DNA from 4 places in the Streptomyces sp. NPDC020742 genome. Region 4 is predicted to be linked to each of the others. Evidence: riboswitches for the same ligand, from Rfam matches in the RefSeq annotation. Region 4 holds a riboswitch; each other region holds the start of a gene.

Region 1 (5,757 bases), on a different contig from region 4:
CGCACCCGGCAAACGGCTGGCGCTGCCCGGCGCCCGGATCCTGATCCACCAGCCGGCGTTCGGCGAACCCGTCGAGGGGCAAGCCACCGATCTACAGATCCAGGCGGACGAACTGCTGCGCACCCGCGCCATGCTGGAGGAGATGCTGGCGCGGCACACCGGCCAGCCCCGCGAGCGGATCGCCGCCGACATCGAGCGCGACCGGTTCTTCGACGCCCAGGCCGCCCAGGAGTACGGCCTGATCGACGGGCTCACCCGCAGCCGCAAGCAGACCCCCGCGCCGGTCGACCGGTGAGCCGGATGCTGCCGCCGGAACCGCCGCCGCTGCCCGCGCTGACCCGCGCCGAGGGCGAGCTGATCGACCGCTACCTGGAGGTGCTCGACCTACTGGGGCGGATCAATCCGGCCCGCGCCGGCCACACCTACAGCGGGCTGCGCGCCGCACAGGCCCTGGTGGGCAAGGCCACCGCGCTGCGCGACGCCCTGACCCTGATGCACCAGCGCGGGGAGAGCGAGTTCCACCGCGGGACGCTGGCCCAGGCGATGCGGGTGCTGGACGGTGAGCGGCGGGCCGGACTGGTGACGGTGCCGCCGCAGGACGGGCGGTGACGCGACACGCGCGCCTGCCCGGACGGCGTAGCGTCCACGCCCGCCATAAGGGGGCGACAAATTGCGGAGGTCGAACGCAATTCCATCGGCCTGCGATGTTTCGCTCCTGGTCCCGACGTTGCGACACCCCGTGCCCCGCCACCTGACGGAACATTTTTCACCATTTGGACCAAATGTGGCGCATGTCACATACGCCAATTTCAGCTCGGAATTCGGGCGCTTTGTGCGTGACGATCCCTTCGACGACAAGACCCCGCCACAGCGGCGGGGCGGTCCGGACGGGCGCCCAATCCCGCCGCCGTACCGGACGTCCGGTCGACAAGGTGGATCGGCGGGAGCGGAGGACCCAAGCAGGACGGGGTCCGGGGCTTTGCGGCCGACGGACTCCTTGGGGTGAAGCCGTGTGCACGGCCGGGCATCTTCGCCAGCCCGAACCCGACAGGTATCCCTTCGCAGGCGGCTGACGAAGGGTCTGCGCATGACCGTGCGCACGCATACGCCGAATCTGCTGGCACGCGCCAGCACCGTGTCGGTCCTGACACTGGCCACGCTCGGCGGGGCCGCCCTCGCTCCGGGGGCGGCCCCGGACGCCGAAGCCGCCTCCGTCGCCGCCTATGCGCTGCGGATCGCGGCCTCCAAGCGGGGATCGCCCTACCAGTACGGGGCACAGGGGCCGCACCGCTTCGACTGCTCGGGGCTGACGCTGTACTCCTTCAGGCGCGCCGGACGGGCCCTGCCCCGCAGCGCCGCCGCGCAGTACGGCCAGACCCGGCATATCCCCGCCTGGAGCCGCAAGCGCGGCGACCTGGTCTTCTTCCACTCGACCCGCGGCGTCTACCACGTCGGGATCTACGCGGGCCGGGGCCTGATGTGGCATGCGCCCAAGACCGGCCAGGTGGTCCGGCTGGAGAAGATCTGGAGCCGCGCGGTCTGGTACGGGCGGGTGCGCTGAGCCGCGGACGCGCCACTGGGGCGGCTGGGCGGGCGGGTCCCGAGCCGCCGGACCGGCGAGCCCGGATGCCGGGCCGGCGAGCCCTGAGCGGCCGGGCCCGGTGCGCGGGGCCGTAGCGAAAGGTTCCTGCAGCCGCCGGTCAGCCGACCGCGACTCTCCACGGCAGGGTGATCCGCACGGTCTTGCCGCCGCACCGGGTGGGCACGACCGACATCCGGCCGCCGGCCTCGGCAGCGAGGAAACGGATGATGACCAGGCCCCGGCCGTTGTCCTGCTGGACCGCGGCGGGCAGCCGCCGCGGGCGGCGCGGATGGCTGTCGGTGACGCCGACGGCCAGCACCTCGTCGCGGTCGAGCCGCAGTTCGACGGTGAACGTCGGGGACTGGCCGAGCGTGTGCTGGACGGCGTTGGTGGCGAGTTCGGAGACGATCAGGCGAACGGAGTCGGCGAGCTCGGAGTCGGCCGGCAGCCCCCATGAGGCGAGCACGGCCAGCGTGTGTCTACGGGCGTGGACGACCGAGGCCGGGGCGCTCGGCAGGGTGAGTGCGGATTCCTGGTGGTCTGCCATCGCGACGCTGTCCCTTTCCCACCGAGGCCGGCTCCGGTCCACTGACCTGGAGCCGGGGTGCCGCTCGGGGCACCGGTACGGCCTCGGACTTCTGCTGTGCGCCAGAGTGACCCCTCATGCTGCCGGTGCGGTGCCCGATCCACCACCATCTAGGGAGATCTGTCGCCCGATGCGGTGAACTCTGCGACGCGAGACTGGATTTGGGATGTACCGGACACCGGTGGGCCCTCCAGGCCCCTCTCCGCCCCGGCGCCCGACCCGCCGTGCGCGGCGTGATCGGCCCGTCCTCGCCGGTGTCATCGGCCCGTCCTTGCCGGTGTGCCGGCACTCGTCGCGGGTCCGGGCAGCCTGTCCTCGCGGTGTGCGGGCCCCGGGCTCGCGGGTCGGGGCTGCCGTGCCGGCCGTCAGTCGGCCGGGGCGGTGGCGACGATGATGCCGACCGCCCGGTCGATCTGGCCGTCGGTCAGGTCTCCCCGGGCGGTCAGCCGCAGCCGGGATATCCCGTCGGGCACGGACGGCGGCCGGAAGCAGCCGACCGCGAGACCGGCCGCGCGGCAGTCCGCGGCCCAGCGGACCGCGGCGTCCGGTGACGGGGCGCGGACCGAGACCACCGCGGCGTCCGGCCGTACCGCCGCCAGGCCCGCCGCGGTCAGCCGGGCGTGCAGAGTACGGGCGACCTCGCCGGCCCGGGCGGCGCGGTGCGGCTCACGGGCCAGCAGCCGCAGCGCGGCGAGCGCGCCGCCGGCCGCCGCCGGGGCGAGACCGGTGTCGAAGATGAACGTCCGGGCGGTGTTGACCAAGTGCTCGATGACCCGGGCCGGGCCGAGCACCGCACCGCCCTGGGAGCCCAGCGACTTGGAGAGCGTCATGGTGGCCACCACATCGCCGTCGCCGGCCAGCCCGGCGGCCGACAGGGCGCCCCGGCCCCCCTCGCCCAGCACCCCGAGGCCGTGCGCGTCGTCGACCAGCAGCGCGGCACCCCGACTCCGGCAGGCCGCGGCCAGCGCCGGCAGCGGCGCGGCGTCGCCGTCGACCGAGAACACCGCGTCGGTGACGACCAGCGCCCGGCCGTCGTGGCCGGTCAGCGCGGTGCGTACGGCGTCCGGGTCGGCGTGCGCGGCGATCTCGGTACGGGCGCGGGAGAGCCGGCAGCCGTCGATGAGGGAGGCGTGGTTACCGGCGTCGGAGACGACCAGGGTGCCGGGGCCGGTGAGCGCGGTGACGGCGGCGAGGTTGGCGGCGTAGCCGGACGACAGCACCAGGGCGGCCTCGAAGCCGCAGAACGCGGCGAGTTCCTCCTCCAGGCGGGCATGCAGCTCGGTGCTGCCGGTGACCAGGCGGGAACCGGTGGCCCCGGCGCCCCAGCGATGTGCGGCCTCGGCCGCGCCATGGGTGACCTCAGGGTGCCGGGCGAGCCCCAGGTAGTCATTGCTCGCCAGATCCAGCAGCGGGGAGTCCGCCGGCCGGGGCCGCAGGGTGCGCACCAGGCCCGCCCGTTGACGTTCGGCACGCGCCGTTTCCAGCCAGTCGAAGGCCGCCTGGTGCGCCGGGGCGCCGGTCGCGGCGGAGGGCTCCCCGGAGGCCTCCGCGGGGGGCGCGGGCGGGGCGTCGTACAGCAGCGGAGGGGCGGAGTCCTGCGGCATCGGCGTCCTTAGTCTGTCGGCCTCGATTGTGGGCTGTCGATAGACGTTAGCGGTCGTTCCGCAGGGTCACAGTGTGGTGATACACACACCCCGATCGGGAGTCGTTGTGGGGATCCTCCTTTCCCGGGAGGGGGGACGTAAGACAGGATCATCGCCATGGACCTGCTGAACACACTGGTGGACAAGGGACTGCGGCGCGAGTTGCCGACCCGTGAAGAGGCGTTGGCCGTCCTGGCAACGTCCGATGACGCTCTGCTTGACGTCGTGGCCGCGGCCGGAAAGGTACGCCGCCAGTGGTTCGGGCGGCGGGTCAAGCTCAACTACCTGGTCAATCTGAAGTCGGGCCTGTGCCCCGAGGACTGCTCGTACTGCTCGCAGCGGCTGGGATCGAAGGCCGAGATCCTCAAGTACACCTGGCTCAAGCCCGATCAGGCCGCCGAGTCGGCCGCCGCGGGGGTGGCCGGTGGCGCCAAGCGGGTCTGCCTGGTGGCCAGCGGACGCGGCCCCACGGACAAGGACGTGGACCGGGTTTCGGAGACCATCTCCGCCATCAAGGAGCAGAACGAGGGCGTGGAGGTGTGCGCCTGTCTGGGGCTGCTCTCCGACGGCCAGGCCGAGCGGCTGCGGTCTGCGGGCGCGGATGCCTACAACCACAACCTCAACACCTCGGAAGCCACCTACGGCGACATCTGCACCACCCATGACTTCTCCGACCGGGTCTCGACGGTCCAGCAGGCCCAGGAGGCGGGCATGTCCGCCTGCTCCGGCCTGATCGCGGGCATGGGAGAGAGCGACGCCGACCTGGTCGATGTGGTCTTCGCGCTGCGCGAGTTGGACCCGGACTCGGTGCCGGTCAACTTCCTGATCCCGTTCGAGGGCACCCCGCTGGCCAAGGAGTGGAACCTCACCCCGCAGCGCGCCCTGCGCATCCTGGCGATGGTCCGGTTCGTCTGCCCGGACATCGAGGTGCGGCTGGCCGGCGGCCGGGAGGTGCACCTGCGCAGCATGCAGCCGCTCGCGCTGCACCTGGTCAACTCGATCTTCCTGGGCGACTACCTGACCAGTGAGGGCCAGGCCGGCAAGGACGACCTGGCGATGATCGCGGACGCCGGCTTCGAGGTGGAGGGCGCCGAGACCACCACGCTGCCCGAGCACCGCCGGCCGGGCTGCGGCGGCCACCCGGCACCGTCCGCGGACGGCGGCACCGCCGAGGAGCCCACCGCCGTCCCCGCGCCGTCCGACGAGACCCGCCGGGACCTGGTCTCGGTGCGCCGCCGCGGCGCCGGCACCGACCTCCCGCCCAATGCCTGAGCCGCTCGCCCCGCGCGAACTGCTCGCTCTCGACCGGCAGCACGTCTGGCACCCGTACGCACCGATGCCCGGCACGGCCGAACCGCTCGCGGTGGCCTCGGCGTCCGGTGTCCGGCTGCGGCTGGTCGAACCCGCCGAGGGCCAGCACGAGTTGGTGGACGGCATGTCGTCGTGGTGGTCGGCGGTGCACGGCTACAACCACCCGGTGCTCAACGAGGCGGCGCGTGGCCAGCTGGAGCGGATGAGCCATGTGATGTTCGGCGGGCTCACCCACGAGCCCGGCGTCCGGCTGGCCAAGCGGCTGGTCGACATCACTCCGGAGCCGCTGCAGCACGTCTTCCTCGCCGACTCCGGTTCGGTGTCGGTCGAGGTCGCGGTCAAGATGTGCCTGCAGTACTGGCGCTCGGTCGGCAAGCCGCGCAAGCAGCGGCTGCTGACCTGGCGGGGCGGCTACCACGGCGACACCTGGCAGCCGATGTCGGTGTGTGACCCGGACGGCGGGATGCACGAGCTGTGGCAGGGGGCGCTGCCGCGGCAGGTCTTCGCGGACGCGCCGCCGGCCGGCTTCGACGCCGCGCCGGACGAGGCGTACGCCGCGCACCTGCGCGAGCTGATCGGCCGGCACGCCGAGGAGCTGGCGGCGGTGATCGTGGAGCCGGTGGTGCAGGGCGCCG
Region 2 (5,757 bases), on a different contig from region 4:
TGTACGTCACGGGCGCCGCCGGCGACGGCTACCAAGCGGGCCTGGGGCTGCGGCAGTTCGCCCAGCGGCCGACGACGGTCACCGTGCAGCTGATCCCGTCCGACGCGGGCGGCCACACCACGGCGGTGTGGCGCCAGCAGGTGCCGGAGGTCTTCCGCTGGCTGAGCCGGCAGCTGCACGGGTAGCCGGCCTGGGGCCCGGTGCCGGCCGGGCCCTGTGCCGGCCGGGCTTCATGCCGCCCGGGCCCTGTGCCGGCCGCCGGGCCCTGTGCCGGCCGCCGGGCCCTACGCCGGCCGGGTGGCCCTATGCCGGCCGGGTGGCCCCCGCGAACGGCATCTGGTCGATCGGCGCGATCCGGACCGGTGCGCCGGGGTGCGGGGCGTGGATCATCTTGCCGTCCCCGATGTAGAGGCCGACATGGCTGATCCCGGAGTAGAAGAACACCAGGTCACCGGGGGCGAGTTGGGACCGGTCGATGCGCGGGCCGGCGTTGATCTGGGTGTAGGTGGTGCGGGGCAGCGCAACGCCGCCGGACTTCCACGCCGCCTGGGTCAGCCCCGAGCAGTCGTACGCGGAGGGGCCGGTCGCGCCCCAGACGTAGGGCTTGCCGAGGGCCGCGTAGGCGAACGACACCGCGCGTGCGGCACGGGAGTCGGGGGCCCGCTCCGCTGCCCGGGACCGGTCGGCGGCGGCCGCGGCGCCGGTGGGGACACCGCCCGACAGGCCGTCGTCGCCCCCGGTCCCCCGGGCTGCCGGGCCGGTGCCGGACCGCTCCCGGGGGGTGCCAGGACCCGCCATCCGCTGCCGCTGCTCCGCGGTCAGCCGGCTCAGCAGCGCCTCCGCGGCGTCCAGTTTGCGGACGACGGTGACCCGGTGCCGCTTGAGCGCGACCTCCTGGGACGCCAGCCGCTCGGCGGCGTCCTGGGCGCGGTCCCGCACCTGCCGTACGCTGCCGAGCCGGCGGGCGTAGCCGGCCACCGCGGTGGCCTGGTGGCTGCCCGTACGCTCCAGGACCGCGGCGCCGTCCAGATAGCGCTGGGGGTCCGCGGAGAGCAGCAGTCGCACGGTCGGGTCCACGCCCCCCGAGCGGTACTGGGAGGCGGCCACGGTGCCCAGCCGGCCGCGGGCGGCGTTCAGCGTGCCGGTCCGCCGGGCGGCCTCGTCCTGCAGTCTGCTCAGCTCCTCGCGTGCGGTGTCGGCCGCTTCCCTGGCGCCGTTGTACTTCTGCGTGGCCACCTCTGCCTCCTGGTACAGCGACTCGACTCGGTCCTTGACCTGGCCGGGGGTGGGGGGCTCCGCCGCCTGGCCGGTGCCCTCCAGGGCGGTGGCGGTGGCGGCACCCGCGAGGGCGAGGGTGGCGGCCGTACGGGCGGTGCGCGCGCTGCGCGAGCCACCGGTGAGCGAGGCGAGCACATGCCGCCTGGGCTTGCGGTGCGAGGCCACGGTGGCCGTCACTTCCTTCCCTTCGGGCCGTGGGTCCGGCGGCGGTCCGCTACGGGGGAGAGCGGGCCACCGCCGGACCTCCCGGCGGGGCGGCCGACAGGACACCGGTGCGGAGTCCGGCGATGGCGGGGAGTCGGCCGCCTGGAGGAGGACGCTAGACCGGGGCGTCACGGAAATGAGCCTGCTTGCCCGGCATTGATCGTTTTCGGTCGTGGCCGGTGCGCGGGTGACCGAGGCGTCGCCGACTGTGCGCCGGGGCCGGTCTGCCGTGACCGAAGTGCGGATTGCCTGCGCCCTGCCCGAAGGGGCGTGCTATGCGGCGGCTACGATCCCGCACTATGGACGTAGTAATCAATATCTTCGTCGCGCTGCACATCATCGGCATCGCCTCGCTGCTGGGCGGCTTCCTGACCCAGATGAAGGCGATGAGCGCGGGCACCGCCCGCTTCGTGCCGGCCATGCTGCACGGCGCGCTGACGATGCTGGTCACCGGCATCGTGCTGGTCGGCCTCAACCAGGCCCAGGATCACCCCCTCAACAACGTCAAGATCGCCATCAAGATGGCGGTCCTGGTAGTGATCCTGGCGCTGGTCTACGTCAAGCGGGACGAGGAGAGCGTGCCCAAGCCGCTGTTCGGCGCGGTCGGCGGGCTCACCATCGCCAACATCTTCATCGCGGTGCTCTGGACCTGAGCCCCGCGCCGCGGCCGGCCGGTGCCCTCACCGGCGGGCGGCACCCGCACAGCACACCGCGCGGTCCTCGCGCTCCGATTCACGGAGGCGGGGGCCGCGCGGTGGCGTGTGGGGGGTGGCCGTGGGGGGTGGCCTCAAGGGGGGGCGGACCGGGCTCAGCCCAGGCGGACGCTCCCGTAGATCGGCATGTAGTAGATCGACTCCTCGCGGACGTCGGCGCCCGGGTGCGGGGCGTGGATCATCTTGCCGCCGCCTATGTACATGCCGACATGGCTGATGTCGTCGAAGAAGAACACCAGGTCACCGGGCTGGAGATCCTTGGTCGCCACCCGCTGGCCGACCTTGACCTGGTCCCAGGTGGTGCGCGGCAGGTCGACCCCGGCCGCCTTCCACGCCGCCTGGGTCAGCCCCGAGCAGTCGTAGGAGCTGGGGCCCGTCGCGCCCCAGACGTACGGCTTGCCGATCTGGGCGCGGGCGAACGCCAGGGCCTTCTCGGCCTTGGTGGACTGCGTGCCCCCGGTGGAGCCTCCGGTGCTGCCACCACCGGTCTGCCCGCCGGAGGTGCCGCCGTCCTGCTGCCGCTGGCGCTCGCGCTCCTGCTGTCTGCGCGCCTCCTCCTCGGCCTTGCGCTTGGCCGCCGCCTCCTTCTGCCGCTCCAGCTCCGCCAGCCGCGCCTTCTCCTGGGCGGTCAGCCGCGACAGCAACTGCCGGGCCTCGGCCAGCTTCTGCTGGACGGACTGCTTGGAGGCCTTCAGGGAGTCCTGTGACTGCTGGAGCTGCTCCAGGCTCTGGGACGCCTCGGCGCGTTGGTGCGCCGCCGCTGTCGCCTGCTTCTGGTAGGCGGCGACGGCCTGCTGCTGCCGGCTGGTCAGCCGGTCCATGAGGTGGTTGCGGTCGACGAACTGCTGCGGGTCCTTGGCGAGCATCAGCTGCGCCGTCGGGTTCATCCCGCCGGTGCGGTACTGCGCCGAGGCGAACGTGCCCAGCTCGCGCCGGGACTCGTTCATCTGCTGCGCCCGCTTGGCGGCCGCGTCGAGCAGACCGTTGACGGTGGCGCGCTGGTGATCGGCGCGCTCCTTGGCGGCGTTGTACTTCTGGGTGGAGACCTCGGCCTGCCGGTAGAGGTCGTCGACCTTCTGCTTGACCTCTTCGATCGTGGGTTTGGGCGCGCGGGGGGCGGCGTCGGCGGACTGCGAGAGCAGGGTGACCGAGGCCAGCGCGGCGCTGGTGAGCCCGGCGGCGGTGCGCCGGCCTCCGGGCGAGTGGAGAACGCTGGTGCGCGGCTTGCGATGGGACGCCAAGGCCGCAACTCCTTCCGTGGACCGCCTACCGGGTTAGCTGTCGGGTTCGGGCGGTGTGCTGACGGAAGGCGTGCCCTACGGTCCTGCGTTCGTCGAGGACGGGCGCAGGACCGATTCACCCCGGTGGTGCTGGGTGGGTCCCCGGCTCCGGGTGCCTGGCGGCAGTCCGGACTCGGCGAGGCGGCCCGTGCGGAAGCTGTCGACCGCGGGGAGGCGGGCTGCCTGAGCGAGGACGTTAGCCAACTCGTGTGGCTCCTGTGAAGGCTGATGTTCGATATGCCCGAAACCTTTTCGTGACCTGACCGCGATCAGGTGGTTGCCGCGGCAGATGCCGGATTCGTCACCGCAGGGCCCGCCGCCAGCTCGCCGCCCGACGCCGCGCACGCCGGTCCCGACCGCCGGGGTGAGCCGCGGGGTGGGCCGCTGACCTGCCCCGGTCCCGGACGCCGCCCCGCAGGGCGGGGACAATCGCCCACTGGCCGGCACGCTGTCGGTGCCGCGGCCTAGACTCGGTGGGCGATGAGCAGCCTCTTTGACGACAGCTTCCTGGCGGACCTCGCCCACACCGGCGAGGAGCCCCCGCCGCCTCCCGAGGACGGGCACGAGCCGGCACCGGAGGAGATCCCCGACGACCTCTTCGGCGGGAGGTTCGACGCGCCCGCGCCCGGGTCCCCCCGCGCGAGCGGAGCCGAGAGCGGGGGAGGGTACTACCGCGACGGCGCCGCCCGCCCGGTCGTCGACGCCGCGGCGCTGCTGGAGGGGCTCAACGACCAGCAGAAGGCGGCTGTGGTGCACACCGGCGGCCCGCTGCTGATCGTCGCCGGCGCCGGCTCCGGCAAGACCCGGGTGCTCACCCACCGCATCGCCCACCTGCTCGCCGAGCGCCACGTCCACCCCGGCCAGATCCTCGCGATCACCTTCACCAACAAGGCCGCCGGTGAGATGAAGGAGCGCGTGGAGCAGTTGGTCGGCCCGCGGGCCAACGCCATGTGGGTCTCCACCTTCCACAGCGCCTGCGTACGGATCCTGCGCCGCGAGTCCAAGAAGCTCGGCTTCACCTCCTCCTTCTCGATCTACGACGCGGCCGACTCCAAGCGCCTGATGGCCCTGGTCTGCCGCGACCTCGACCTGGACCCCAAGCGCTTCCCGCCCAAGTCCTTCAGCGCGAAGATCTCCAACCTCAAGAACGAGCTCATCGACGAGGAGACCTTCGCCGGGACGGCTGCCGATGGTTTTGAGAAGACGCTGGCCGAGGCGTATGCGATGTACCAGGCGCGGCTGCGCGAGGCCAACGCCCTGGACTTCGACGACATCATCATGACGACGGTCAACCTGCTCCAGGCCTTCCCGGACGTCGCCGAGCACTACCGCCGCCGCTTCCGGCACGTCCTCGTCGACGAGTACCAGGACACCAACCACGCCCAGTACACCCTCGTCCGCGAGCTGGTGGGCCCGGCCGAGACCGCCGCCGAGCTCTGTGTCGTCGGTGACGCCGACCAGTCGATCTACGCCTTCCGCGGCGCCACGATCCGCAACATCCTCCAGTTCGAGGAGGACTACCCGGACGCGACCACGATCCTGCTGGAGCAGAACTACCGCTCCAGCCAGACGATCCTGTCCGCCGCCAACGCGGTCATCGAGCGCAACGAGAACCGCCGCCCCAAGAACCTCTGGACGGATGCCGGGGCCGGCCCCCGGATCACCGGCTATGTCGCCGACACCGAGCACGACGAGGCGCAGTTTGTCGCCGACGAGATCGACCGGCTGACCGACGCCGGCGACGCCAAGGCCGGCGACGTCGCCGTCTTCTACCGCACCAACGCCCAGTCCCGGGTCTTCGAAGAGATCTTCATCCGGGTCGGGCTGCCCTACAAGGTCGTCGGCGGGGTGCGCTTCTACGAGCGCAAGGAGGTCCGCGACGTCCTGGCCTACCTCCGGGTGCTGGCCAACCCCGAGGACAGCGTCCCGCTGCGCCGCATCCTCAACGTCCCCAAGCGCGGCATCGGCGACCGCGCCGAGGCGATGATCGACGCCCTGTCGGCGCGCGAGAAGATCACCTTCCCGCAGGCGCTGCGCCGGGTCGACGAGGCGTACGGCATGGCCGCCCGCTCCGCCAACGCCGTCAAGCGCTTCAACGTCCTGATGGAGGAGCTGCGGACGATCGTCGAGTCCGGCGCCGGGCCCGCCACCGTCCTGGAGGCCGTCCTGGAGCGCACCGGCTACCTCGCCGAGCTCCAGGCCTCCACCGACCCGCAGGACGAGACCCGGATCGAGAACCTCCGGGAACTCGCCGCCGTGGCCCTGGAGTTCGAGCAGGACCG
Region 3 (5,757 bases), on a different contig from region 4:
ACGCTTCACCGAGCCGGACGTGCTCGACCTGACCCGGCGGGACAACCAGCACCTGGGGTACGGGCACGGCATCCACTACTGCCTGGGCGCACCGCTCGCCCGGCTTGAGGGGCAGACCGCCCTCGCGACGCTGCTGACGCGCCTTCCGGACCTGAAGCTGGCGGCGGATCCGGAGGCGTTGCGCTGGCGCGGCGGGCTCATCATGCGCGGACTGCGTTCGCTGCCGGTGGAGTTCCGGCCCGAGCAGCCCTGACCAGCGGTGGGACCGAAACTGACGTGACGTCAGGTGCGTGACCTAAGCGTGATCTGCGCTACACCGACTTGTGACTACCCGTGACCCCGGCTACCTTTCCACCGACGATCGACAGGATCCGAGGGGATTCACTCGATCGGCGGAAGCGGTGACGGGGCGGACCGAGGTAAGGGGACGCCTTGCCCGCATCGGCCGGCGGGTGGCCCGTCGGCACGTTCGTGGGAAGCGAACGGGGTCGTCCGACAACTCAACCGCCGCGCGAAAGGCACCTGCATGCGTTCCGGGAACGGCCGACACCGTCGCCCCCGTCAGGCACCGGCCATCTTTGTCACGGCGGGAGTCACCGGCGCGGGACTCGCGCTGCCGCTGCTCTCCGCCGGCGGTGCACACGCCGCCGACACCGCGACCTGGGACCGGGTCGCCCAGTGCGAGAGCGGCGGGGTGTGGAGCGCGGCCTCGGGCAACGGCTTCTACGGCGGGCTGCAGCTGACCCAGCAGATGTGGGACCACTACGGCGGCTCGGCCTACGCCTCCCGCCCCGACCTCGCCAGCCGCGCCCAGCAGATCGCGGTGGCTGAGTCGATCCTGGACGACCGCGGTCCGGACGCCTGGCCGAGCTGTGCGGTGAACGCGGGGCTGACCCAGGACGGGCGGATACCGCAGGTCGACCCGGGCAGCACCAGCACCCCCCGGCCCGCCCCGTCCGACGGCGACGGGTCCACGGACTCCTCCGACGAGCCCGGGGCCCCCGACAGCGGCCTGTCCGACAGCCTGCCCGGCCCCTCCGGCGAGCCGTCCCAGGCCACGCCCTCGCCCTCCGCGCCCACCGAGGACCCGTCCGGCTCCGACGGCGCCGACCGCAGCGGAGGGAAAGACCGGGAGCCGTCCGGCCCCGCCGCGCCCGGCGGTGACGAGGACGGCGGGGCCGGCTCCGGCAGCGCCGACGGCGCCACCGACCCGTCCGCCCCGGCCGACCCGTCCGACGGCGCCACCGACCCGTCCGCCCCGGCCGACCCGTCCGACGGCGGCAGCCGCCCCGACACGACCGGCACCCCGCACGACGAGCCCACCAAGGGCCGGCACCGTGGCGGTGCGGACGCGCACGAGGGTGACGGGGCCGACCGCGCCTCCGGTGGCCGGCACGCCTCCCGCGGCGACGACGCGCACCGCAGCGACCCGGTCGGCGGCGGGGACTACACCGTGCGCCCCGGTGACAGCCTGTCAGCCATTGCCCGCGCCCACCGGCTGTCCGGTGGCTGGACCGCGCTCTACGAGCGGAACGAGGGTGTCATCGGCTCCGACGCGGACCTGATCCAGCCTGGGCAGCGGCTCGATCTCGGGCGCGACGCGGGGTAGTTCACGGCCCTTCGCCCGGTTTGGCGAAAGTGAGACAAGCGTCTCGTTGCGCCGGGTGAACCCCGATCCGTACGGGGCTGTCACACGGTGCCCCACCTGCGGAGATGTGACCAGGTCGTGATCAAAAGTAGCCAACTCGGTTCAGTTGAGGGTGTTTGAACATCCCGAGGGTTACTGATTACGTTCATGACCGCTCGCTAAAGCGGGCCCTTCGACCGCACGCCGAATCCTGCCGGCGGCCGGAGGCACTTGACGCGCACGCGCCGAAGGCAGGAGCGGGGGACCCAAGGTAAGTGCCGCCCCGGCCCGTGAAAGCGGGTCAGCCGGCTTGGGGTGAAGCCGGGTGTGGGACCCACACCCGGCCGGGCCACTCACAGCCCGAACCCGACAGCTCACCTCGTAGGCGTCGGTGAGGAAACGAACCAACCATGCTGATCTTCAAGGGCAAGCACCGTCGTCCCTCCAAGGCCGCCCGCGTCGCCACCCTCGCCGGTGTCGCCGGTGCCGCCGTGGCCGTCCCGCTGATGGGCGCCACCTCTGCCTCCGCCGCCTCCGTCGCCACCTGGGACAAGGTCGCCCAGTGCGAGTCCGGCGGCAACTGGTCGATCAACACCGGTAACGGCTACTACGGTGGCCTGCAGTTCTCCAACTCCAGCTGGGCCGCCGCCGGCGGCACCCAGTACGCGCCGCGCGCCGACCTGGCCACCAAGTCCCAGCAGATCGCCGCCGCCGAGAAGCTCCTGGCCATCCAGGGCCCGGGCGCCTGGTCCTGTGCCGGTGCGGGCGGCCTGACCGCCGGCGGCCCGGCCGCCAACGTCGACACCTCCGGCTCCTCGGCCCAGACCAAGTCGGCCCCGCAGCAGGACCAGGGTGCGACCAAGAGCGAGGCCAAGAAGGCCCCGGCCGCCGAGCAGCACGCCTCGCGCTCCACCGAGCGCAAGTCCCTGGGCCACGGCAACTACACCGTCAAGGCGGGCGACACCCTCGCCAAGATAGCCAAGGCCCACGGCACGAGCTGGAAGTCCGTCTACGAGGCCAACAAGTCGGTCATCGGCGGCAACCCGAACCTGATCTTCCCGGGCCAGAAGCTCCACGTCTGAGCCGTCCGGTACCGGGATCGACCGGGCCCGGGCGGCGGGCACCGGCGGTCCCGTCCGGATCGCGTTCCTCCTGAGACGACCCCGCCGCGGCGCGCACTTCCCCCAGCGCGCCGTGGCGGGGTTTCTCGGTTCGGCCCGCTCTGCCACCCGCCGCTGACCGGCCACGATCTTGGGTTTTCCCCGTTCCGCGAACAATGTGGGTAAACATCCCGCGAACTAGGCCTTTGCTAAGTATTCCGGGCCGTTCCGTCCCACGGAGCGGGCCAAGGGCAGGCGGACGCGCCCGGGGCCGTTAGGCTCGTGCTGCAACTCCAGACACCCATGAAGGAGACAACGTGCCGTCCATCGACGTCGTCGTAGCCCGCGAAATTCTCGACTCGCGAGGTAATCCCACGGTCGAGGTCGAGGTCGGCCTCGACGACGGCAGCACGGGCCGTGCCGCCGTGCCGTCCGGCGCCTCGACCGGTGCCTTCGAGGCCATCGAGCTCCGCGACGGCGACCCGAACCGCTACCTCGGCAAGGGCGTCGAGAAGGCCGTCCTCGCCGTCATCGAGCAGATCGGCCCGGAGCTGGTCGGCTACGACGCGACCGAGCAGCGGCTGATCGACCAGGCGATGTTTGACCTGGACGCCACCGACAACAAGGGCTCGCTCGGCGCCAACGCCATCCTCGGCGTCTCCCTCGCCGTCGCGCACGCCGCCTCCGAGGCCAGCGACCTCCCGCTGTTCCGCTACCTCGGCGGCCCGAACGCGCACGTGCTGCCGGTCCCGATGATGAACATCCTCAACGGCGGCTCGCACGCCGACTCCAACGTGGACATCCAGGAGTTCATGATCGCGCCGATCGGCGCGGAGTCCTTCTCCGAGGCGCTGCGCTGGGGCGCGGAGGTCTACCACACCCTCAAGAAGGTCCTCAAGGAGCGCGGCCTGTCCACCGGCCTCGGCGACGAGGGCGGCTTCGCTCCCAACCTGGGCTCCAACCGCGAGGCCCTGGACCTGATCCTGGAGGCCATCCAGCAGGCCGGTTACACCCCCGGCCAGGACATCGCGCTCGCCCTGGACGTCGCCGCCTCCGAGTTCTACAAGGACGGCTCGTACGAGTTCGAGGGCAAGGCCCGCTCGGCCGCCGAGATGACCGAGTACTACGAGGAGCTGGTCTCCGCGTACCCGCTGGTCTCCATCGAGGACCCGCTGTTCGAGGACGACTGGGCCGGCTGGAAGGTCATCACCGACAAGCTCGGCGCCAAGGTCCAGCTGGTCGGCGACGACCTGTTCGTCACCAACCCCGAGCGCCTGGCCCGCGGCATCGAGGAGGGCTCCGCCAACGCCCTGCTGGTCAAGGTCAACCAGATCGGCTCGCTGACCGAGACCCTGGACGCCGTCGAGCTGGCCCAGCGCAACGGCTTCAAGTGCATGATGTCGCACCGCTCCGGCGAGACCGAGGACGTCACCATCGCCGACCTGGCCGTCGCCACCAACTGCGGCCAGATCAAGACCGGCGCCCCGGCCCGCTCCGAGCGCGTCGCCAAGTACAACCAGCTGCTGCGCATCGAGGAGATCCTCGACGACGCCGCGGTGTACGCCGGCCGCTCCGCCTTCCCGCGGTTCCGCTCCGCGGGCCAGTAAGGACGGCGCGCCGCCCAGCAGCGGGCACGCGCGTCCCTGCGCGCAGCGCGGCCACGACGCGGCGTCCGCCCGTCACCAGCACGTCCCCGGCGACGGTCCCGTACCGTTGCCGGGGACGTACCTGCTTGATGCAGTCCGGCGTGATGCCCTCCGGCGTCAGCCAGCGAAGGGGAGACGACGTGCCCGCGGACCGGTTCTCGACCGCGACCCGACTCAAGGCGCTCGGCGAGCAGGCCGCCGCCCGCGTCTACCGCGCCCGCCCGGCCCGCCGCAACCGCCTCACCGGCCGCGCGGCCCTGCTGGCGCTGGTGATGTGCTCCCTGGTCGTCGCGCTGGCGTACCCGATAAGGCAGTACGTCTCCCAGCGCTCCGACATCGCCGACCAGCGCCGCAGGGCCCAGGACGCCGGCGCCGCGCTGGACCGGCTGCGCGAGCAGAAGGCCCGCTGGCAGGACCCCGCCTACGTACGCCAGCAGGCCCGCCGGCACCTGCACTACGTCATGCCGGGCGAGACCGGCTACATCGTCCAGGACGGCACCGGCACCGGCGCGGCCCCCAAGGGCCCGCAGGCAGCACAGCGCCCCTGGTACGAGAACCTGTGGAGTGCGGTCGACTCGGCCGACAAGCGTTAGGCCGGCCCCGGCCCGGCCGCCGGTGTGTCCCGGGCCGTACCGCCGGTGCCCGCCGGCCCGTACTGTCGACAGGGACGGCCCCCGCCGCCTCACCACCCATCTCACCGAAAGCGCACATGGAAACCCCTCCGCCCCAGACCGAGCCCACCGAGCCCACCGCCGCGGACATCGCCGCCTTCAAGGAGCAGCTGGGCCGCCCGCCGCGCGGACTGCGCGCCATCGCGCACCGCTGCCCCTGCGGCCAGCCGGACGTCGTCGAGACCGCGCCGCGCCTGGAGGACGGCACGCCCTTCCCCACGCTCTACTACCTCACCTGCCCGCGCGCGGCCTCCGCGATCGGCACGCTGGAGGCCAACGGCGTGATGAAGGAGATGTCCGAGCGGCTGGCGACCGACCCGGAACTGGCCGCCGCCTACCGCGCGGCCCACGAGGACTACATCCGGCGCCGGGACACCATCGAGGTGCTGGCGGGCTTCCCCAGCGCCGGCGGGATGCCCGACCGGGTCAAGTGCCTGCACGTCCTGGTCGGCCACTCGCTGGCGGCCGGCCCGGGCGTCAATCCGCTCGGTGACGAGGCGATCGCGATGCTGCCGGAGTGGTGGAAGAAGGGGCCGTGCGTCAGCCCGTGCGCCGGTGACGACAACGACGAGGGGGAGTCCCGGTGAAGCGCGTCGCCGCCATCGACTGCGGCACCAACTCCATCCGCCTGCTGGTGGCGGACGCGGACCCCCGGACCGGCGAGCTCAAGGAGCTCGACCGCCGGATGCAGATCGTCCGGCTGGGCCAGGGCG
Region 4 (5,757 bases):
TCGGCAGGTCCGGACCCGGCACGAAGCGCATCAGGGTCTCGAGGTCGGCGCCCGGATGCTTGATCAGGTGGCGGGCCGCGGCGATGACCTCGCCCAGGTTGTGCGGCGGCATGTTCGTCGCCATACCGACGGCGATGCCGGAGGCGCCGTTGACCAGGAGGTTGGGGTAGGCGGCCGGTAGGGCCACCGGCTCCTGCTCCTGGCCGTCGTAGTTCGGCGCGAAGTCGACGGTGTCCTCGTCGATGGACTCGGTCATCAGCGACGTCGCGGACGCCATCCGGCACTCGGTGTACCGCATGGCGGCCGGCGGGTCGTCGTTGCCCAACGAGCCGAAGTTGCCGTGGCCGTCCACCAGGGGCAGCCGCATCGAGAACGGCTGCGCCATCCGCACCAGGGCGTCGTAGATCGAGGCGTCGCCGTGCGGGTGGAGCTTACCCATCACCTCGCCGACGACCCGGGCGCACTTCACATAGCCGCGGTCGGGGCGCAGGCCCATCTCGTTCATCTGGTAGAGGATGCGACGGTGCACCGGCTTGAGACCGTCGCGGGCGTCCGGCAGGGCGCGCGAGTAGATGACCGAATACGCGTACTCAAGGAAGGAACCCTGCATCTCGTCGACGACGTCGATGTCGAGGATCCTCTCCTCGAAGTCGTCCGGCGGCGGGGTCTTCGTGCTGCGGCGGGCCATCGCGGCTGCGGCTCCTTCTGCTGCGTCTACTGCCGAGGTCGGGTGGGTGACGTCGGGTGACGTCGGTCAAGCGGTCGGGTCGATCGGCCGGGGGAACAACCGGCGGGTAGCTCTGAGTCTGACGCGGACCATTGTGGACCGCCCCGCTGACAACGCCGACCGCGACTCCCCCTGTCCCGTCCGCGACGCCGTGCGCGGCCCACGTTCGGGGCCGGAGGACCCGGAACTTCGCCAGATGCCGACGCGGTTGCATACAGTGACAGAACTTCCTCGCAAGCGGATCGAAGGGACGTACATGCCCATGGGTCACACGGCCACAGAACAAGCCGGCTCCGGCGGCCTGACAGCGACCGAGCACCGGCTGGCCAACGGCCTGCGCGTGGTGCTCTCCGAGGACCACCTGACCCCGGTCGCAGCGGTCTGCCTCTGGTACGACGTCGGCTCCCGCCACGAGGTCAAGGGCCGCACCGGCCTGGCCCACCTCTTCGAGCACCTGATGTTCCAGGGCTCCGCCCAGGTCAAGGGCAACGGCCACTTCGAACTGGTCCAGGGCGCAGGCGGCTCGCTGAACGGCACCACGAGCTTCGAGCGCACCAACTACTTCGAGACCATGCCCGCCCACGAGCTGGAGCTCGCGCTCTGGCTGGAGGCGGACCGGATGGGCTCGCTGCTGACCGCGCTCGACGAGGAGTCCCTGGAGAACCAGCGCGACGTCGTCAAGAACGAGCGCCGCCAGCGCTACGACAACGTCCCCTACGGCACGGCCTTCGAGAAGCTGACGGCCATGGCGTACCCGGAGGGCCACCCGTACCACCACACGCCCATCGGATCGATGGCCGACCTGGACGCGGCCTCCCTGGAGGACGCGCGGGCGTTCTTCCGCACCTACTACGCGCCCAACAACGCCGTGCTGTCGATCGTCGGCGACATCGACCCCGCGCAGACGCTGGCCTGGGTCGAGAAGTACTTCGGCTCCATCCCCGGGCACGACGGCAAGCAGCCGCCCCGTGAGGGCTCCCTGCCGGAGACCATGGGCGGCGAGCTGCGCGAGGTCGTCGAGGAGGAGGTGCCCTCCCGCGCCCTGATGGCGGCCTACCGCCTGCCGCACGACAACACCCGCGAGGCGGACGCCGCGGACCTGGCGCTGACCGTGCTGGGCGGCGGCGAGTCCTCCCGGCTCTACAACCGCCTGGTCCGCCGCGACCGCAGCGCCGTGACCGCCGGCTTCGGCCTGCTGCGGCTGGCCGGTGCGCCGTCGCTGGGCTGGCTGGACGTGAAGACGTCCGGCGGGGTGGAGGTCCCGGACATCGAGCGGGCGGTCGACGAGGAGCTGGCCCGCTTCGCCGCCGAGGGACCGACCCCGGAGGAGATGGAGCGCGCACAGGCCCAGCTGGAGCGGGAGTGGCTGGACCGGCTGGCCACGGTCAGCGGCCGCGCCGACGAACTGTGCCGCTACGCCGTGCTGTTCGGCGATCCGCAGCTCGCGCTGACCGCCGTGCAGCGCGTCCTGGAGATCACGCCCGAGGAGGTGCAGGCGGTCGCCCAGGCCCGGCTGCGCCCCGACAACCGTGCGGTGCTGGTCTACGAGCCCACGGAGCCCGCCGAGACCACCGACGCCGACACCGAGGAAGGGGAGGCGGACCAGTGAGCGACGCCACCAGCCGCACCGATTCCCCCATGGCCACCATGGAGTTCCACCCCCAGCCCCGGGGCGGCGCGCCCAAGCCGTGGGCCTTCCCGGCGCCGGGGCGCAGCCAACTGTCCAACGGGCTCACCCTGCTGACCAGCCACCGCCCCGGCCAGCAGGTCGTCGCGGTCGAGGTCAACCTCGTGGCCCCGTTGGACGCCGAGCCCGAGAGCCTGGACGGCGTTGCCACGATCATGGCGCGCGCCCTGTCGGAGGGCACCGACAAGCACGACGCCGAGGAGTTCGCCGCCGAGCTGGAGCGCTGCGGCGCCACGTTGGACGCGCACGCCGACCACCCCGGCGTACGGGTCTCCCTGGAGGTCCCGGCCTCCCGGCTGCCCCGCGCGCTCGGCCTGCTCGCCGATGCGCTGCGCGCCCCCGCCTTCCCCGAGAGCGAGATCGAGCGGCTGGTGCGCAACCGCCTCGACGAGATCCCGCACGAGCTCGCCAACCCGGCCCGGCGCGCCGCCATGGCGCTGTCCAGGGAGCTGTTCCCGGCCACCTCCCGGATGTCGCGGCCGCGCCAGGGCACCGAGGAGACCGTCGCCCGGATCGACGCCGCGGCCGTCCGCGCCTTCTACGACGCCCACGTCCGGCCTGCCACGGCCACCGCCGTGATCGTCGGCGACTTCACCGGCGTGAACCTGGACGCGGCGCTGGCCGACACCCTCGGCGCCTGGACCGGCTCCGCGGCCGAGCCGCGGAAGGCCGCGCCGATCACCGCCGACGACACCGGCAGGGTGGTGGTCGTGGACCGCCCCGGTGCCGTTCAGACCCAGTTGCTCATCGGCCGCATCGGCTCCGACCGGCACGACCGGGTCTGGCCCGCGCAGGTCCTCGGCACGTACTGCCTGGGTGGCACCCTCACCTCCCGGCTGGACCGCGTGCTGCGGGAGGAGAAGGGCTACACCTACGGGGTGCGCGCCTTCGGCCAGGTACTGCGCTCCACCGCCCCCACGTCCCCGGAGGGGGCCACCGGCGCCGCGCTGCTCGCCATCAGCGGCTCGGTCGACACCGCCTCCACCGTCCCCGCGCTCCAGGACCTGTGGCAGGTGCTGCGGACCCTCGCGGCGGAGGGGCTGACGGACGAGGAGCGGGACGTCGCGGTGCAGAACCTCGTCGGGGTCGCCCCGCTGAAGTACGAGACCGCGGCGGCCGTCGCGGGCACCCTCGCCGACCAGGTGGAGCAGCAGCTCCCGGACGATTTCCAGGCGCAGTTGTACGCCCGGCTCGCGGAGACCGGCACGGTCGAGGCGACCGCGGCGGCGGTCAGCGCCTTCCCCGTGGACCGACTGGTGACGGTCCTGGTGGGGGACGCGGCGCAGATCGCCGAGCCGATCAAGGCGCTGGGCATCGGTGAGGTGACGGTCGTCAGCGGCTGACGACCCGTCGCCTGACAGCTGGTCAGGTACCGGCACGGCTCCCGTGGCGCAGGCCGCCGCGGGAGCCGTCGTATGTCCGGTTTGTGGCGGCTGGCCGCTGTGGTTCTTGTGGCATCCCGCACAAAAAACAGGTTCTGTTTGCCGATTGAAAGTTGCCCCGTTTAGCGTCGGTCCGGCTGTTCGTCACAACTCCGCCACAACAGTGGCACCGGGCAGTCATCGCCGAGTCCCCGTACGGCGCGAGCCAGGGGAGCCGGGGACCCACACGTCCCCTGGGGTGAATCGGACTCCTCTCCGGAGGAGCCCGTAGGAGACCTTCCTGCTCCGAACCCGTCAGCTAACCCGGTAGGCGAGAAGGAAGGAAAGGACGAGCCAGCACATGGCCTTCACCCGTGGCACCGGGAAGCACCGTCGTACCGCCCCCGCCCCGCGTACGACCCGCAACATCGCCGGCATAGCCACCCTCGCGGCTTCCGGCGTCGTCGCCTCCGTGGCCTCGCCGGCGCTGGCGGCCACGGACGAGCCGCGCACCCACGACACCGGTCTGCAGCAGGCCGTGGTCCTCGGTGACGAACTGGCCGACCGGGTCGAGGCCCAGGCCGACGCCCAGCAGGCGGTCGCCGCGAAGGAGCACGCCGAGGCGCTCGCCAAGAAGCGGGCCGACGAGGCCCGGCGGCTCGCCGAGGCGGCCAGGAAGAAGGCCAAGGCGGAGCACGAGGCCAAGGTGCGCGCCGCCCGTGCGGCCGAGCGCAAGCGGCTGAACACCTTCGTCGCCCCCGTCGCCGGCTCATACGTCTCCACCGGCTACAAGGCCTCCAGCAGCCTGTGGTCCTCCGGCAGCCACACCGGCATCGACTTCCACGCCGCCTCGGGCACCTCGGTGCACTCCGTCGGCTCGGGCACCGTCGTCGAGGCCGGCTGGGGCGGCTCGTACGGCAACAACATCGTGATCAAGATGCACGACGGCACGTACACCCAGTACGGCCACCTGTCCTCGATCGGCGTCTCGGTCGGCCAGACCGTCACCAAGGACCAGCAGATCGGCCTCTCCGGCGCCACCGGGAACGTCACCGGCCCGCACCTGCACTTCGAGGCCCGCACTTCGCCCGACTACGGCTCGGACATCGATCCGATCTCCTATCTGCGCGCGCACGGCGTGAACGTCTGACGAGGCGCCGGCCCCTCCGGCGCTCCGCACCTCCGGCCAGCGGATCCGTCCGCTGGCCAAAAATTATCCCCGATCAACCGGACTCCGTCGGAAAAGCCGCTCCGGTCGAATAGAGTCACGGAAAAGTCGCCGACCGGCGGCTTTTCCAGGGGATTACGGCGGAGGCACGGACGATGCGAGGCCATATTTCCGCGCATGCAGTGTGCACGGCGATTCGCGAGGACATCGTCTCCGGTGCGCTGGCGCCGGGGAGCCGGCTGATCGAGGAGATCCTGGCGGCGCGTTACGGCGTCTCCAGAGTGCCGGTGCGCGAAGCCCTGCGCACCCTGCAGTCGGAGGGCTTCGTCACCACCCGCCACCACGCGGGGGCCTGCGTCGCCGAGCCCACCGAGCAGGAGGCCGCCGACCTGCTCGACGTACGTGCCCTCCTGGAGCCGCTCGGCGCGGCCCGCGCCGCCACCCGCCGCAGCCCGGCCCATCTGAAGGTGCTGCGTGGCCTGGTGCAGCTCGGCCGCGACCGGGCCCGCCACGGGAACCCCGCCGACCTGCGGCAACTGGACGGCTGGTTCCACGAGACGCTTGCCCAGGCGGCCGGTAGCTCCAGCCTGACCGCGCTGCTGACCCAGCTGCGGCGCAAGATCGAGTGGATGTACGCGGTGGAGCCGCCGGCCCGGTCCGGTGAGGCGTGGGACGAGCACGGCGCGGTGCTGGACGCGGTGGCCCGAGGGGATGCGGAACGCGCGCGTGCCCTGATGGCGGCCCACATCGAACGCTCCCTCCCCGTGTACCGGCTGCGCCGCCCGGCCGCCGCCGACGTGAGGGATCCGAAACG

What was found. A riboswitch is a leader RNA that binds a small molecule or an ion and turns the genes downstream of it on or off. The one in region 4 is predicted to bind cyclic di-AMP.
Region 1: another riboswitch for cyclic di-AMP. It lies ahead of AB0G84_RS27045 (C40 family peptidase); the one in region 4 lies ahead of AB0G84_RS27425 (M23 family metallopeptidase).
Region 2: another riboswitch for cyclic di-AMP. It lies ahead of AB0G84_RS30410 (NlpC/P60 family protein); the one in region 4 lies ahead of AB0G84_RS27425 (M23 family metallopeptidase).
Region 3: another riboswitch for cyclic di-AMP. It lies ahead of AB0G84_RS09520 (transglycosylase family protein); the one in region 4 lies ahead of AB0G84_RS27425 (M23 family metallopeptidase).

What each region holds. Positions count from the first base shown of each region.
Region 1 covers NZ_JBFAEA010000019.1:55,898-61,654, forward strand. Annotated here, with positions in the region: gene AB0G84_RS27035 (ATP-dependent Clp protease proteolytic subunit) at 1-295, shown strand, start outside; gene AB0G84_RS27040 (hypothetical protein) at 301-609, shown strand; cyclic di-AMP (ydaO/yuaA leader) riboswitch at 883-1,083, shown strand; gene AB0G84_RS27045 (C40 family peptidase) at 1,088-1,561, shown strand; gene AB0G84_RS27050 (ATP-binding protein) at 1,701-2,129, opposite strand; gene AB0G84_RS27055 (8-amino-7-oxononanoate synthase) at 2,534-3,772, opposite strand; gene bioB (biotin synthase BioB) at 3,929-5,083, shown strand; gene AB0G84_RS27065 (adenosylmethionine--8-amino-7-oxononanoate transaminase) at 5,076-5,757, shown strand, end outside.
Region 2 covers NZ_JBFAEA010000026.1:49,811-55,567, reverse strand. Annotated here, with positions in the region: gene AB0G84_RS30425 (alpha/beta hydrolase-fold protein) at 1-185, shown strand, start outside; gene AB0G84_RS30420 (C40 family peptidase) at 304-1,455, opposite strand; gene AB0G84_RS30415 (hypothetical protein) at 1,782-2,135, shown strand; gene AB0G84_RS30410 (NlpC/P60 family protein) at 2,291-3,436, opposite strand; cyclic di-AMP (ydaO/yuaA leader) riboswitch at 3,443-3,624, opposite strand; gene pcrA (DNA helicase PcrA) at 3,956-5,757, shown strand, end outside.
Region 3 covers NZ_JBFAEA010000004.1:14,012-19,768, reverse strand. Annotated here, with positions in the region: gene AB0G84_RS09530 (cytochrome P450) at 1-253, shown strand, start outside; gene AB0G84_RS09525 (transglycosylase family protein) at 527-1,609, shown strand; cyclic di-AMP (ydaO/yuaA leader) riboswitch at 1,861-2,030, shown strand; gene AB0G84_RS09520 (transglycosylase family protein) at 2,038-2,709, shown strand; gene eno (phosphopyruvate hydratase) at 3,045-4,334, shown strand; gene AB0G84_RS09510 (septum formation initiator family protein) at 4,514-4,966, shown strand; gene AB0G84_RS09505 (DUF501 domain-containing protein) at 5,083-5,631, shown strand; gene AB0G84_RS09500 (Ppx/GppA phosphatase family protein) at 5,628-5,757, shown strand, end outside.
Region 4 covers NZ_JBFAEA010000020.1:376-6,132, reverse strand. Annotated here, with positions in the region: gene AB0G84_RS27440 (DNA topoisomerase IV subunit A) at 1-688, opposite strand, end outside; gene AB0G84_RS27435 (pitrilysin family protein) at 990-2,336, shown strand; gene AB0G84_RS27430 (pitrilysin family protein) at 2,366-3,757, shown strand; cyclic di-AMP (ydaO/yuaA leader) riboswitch at 3,968-4,124, shown strand; gene AB0G84_RS27425 (M23 family metallopeptidase) at 4,137-4,925, shown strand; gene AB0G84_RS27420 (GntR family transcriptional regulator) at 5,099-5,757, shown strand, end outside.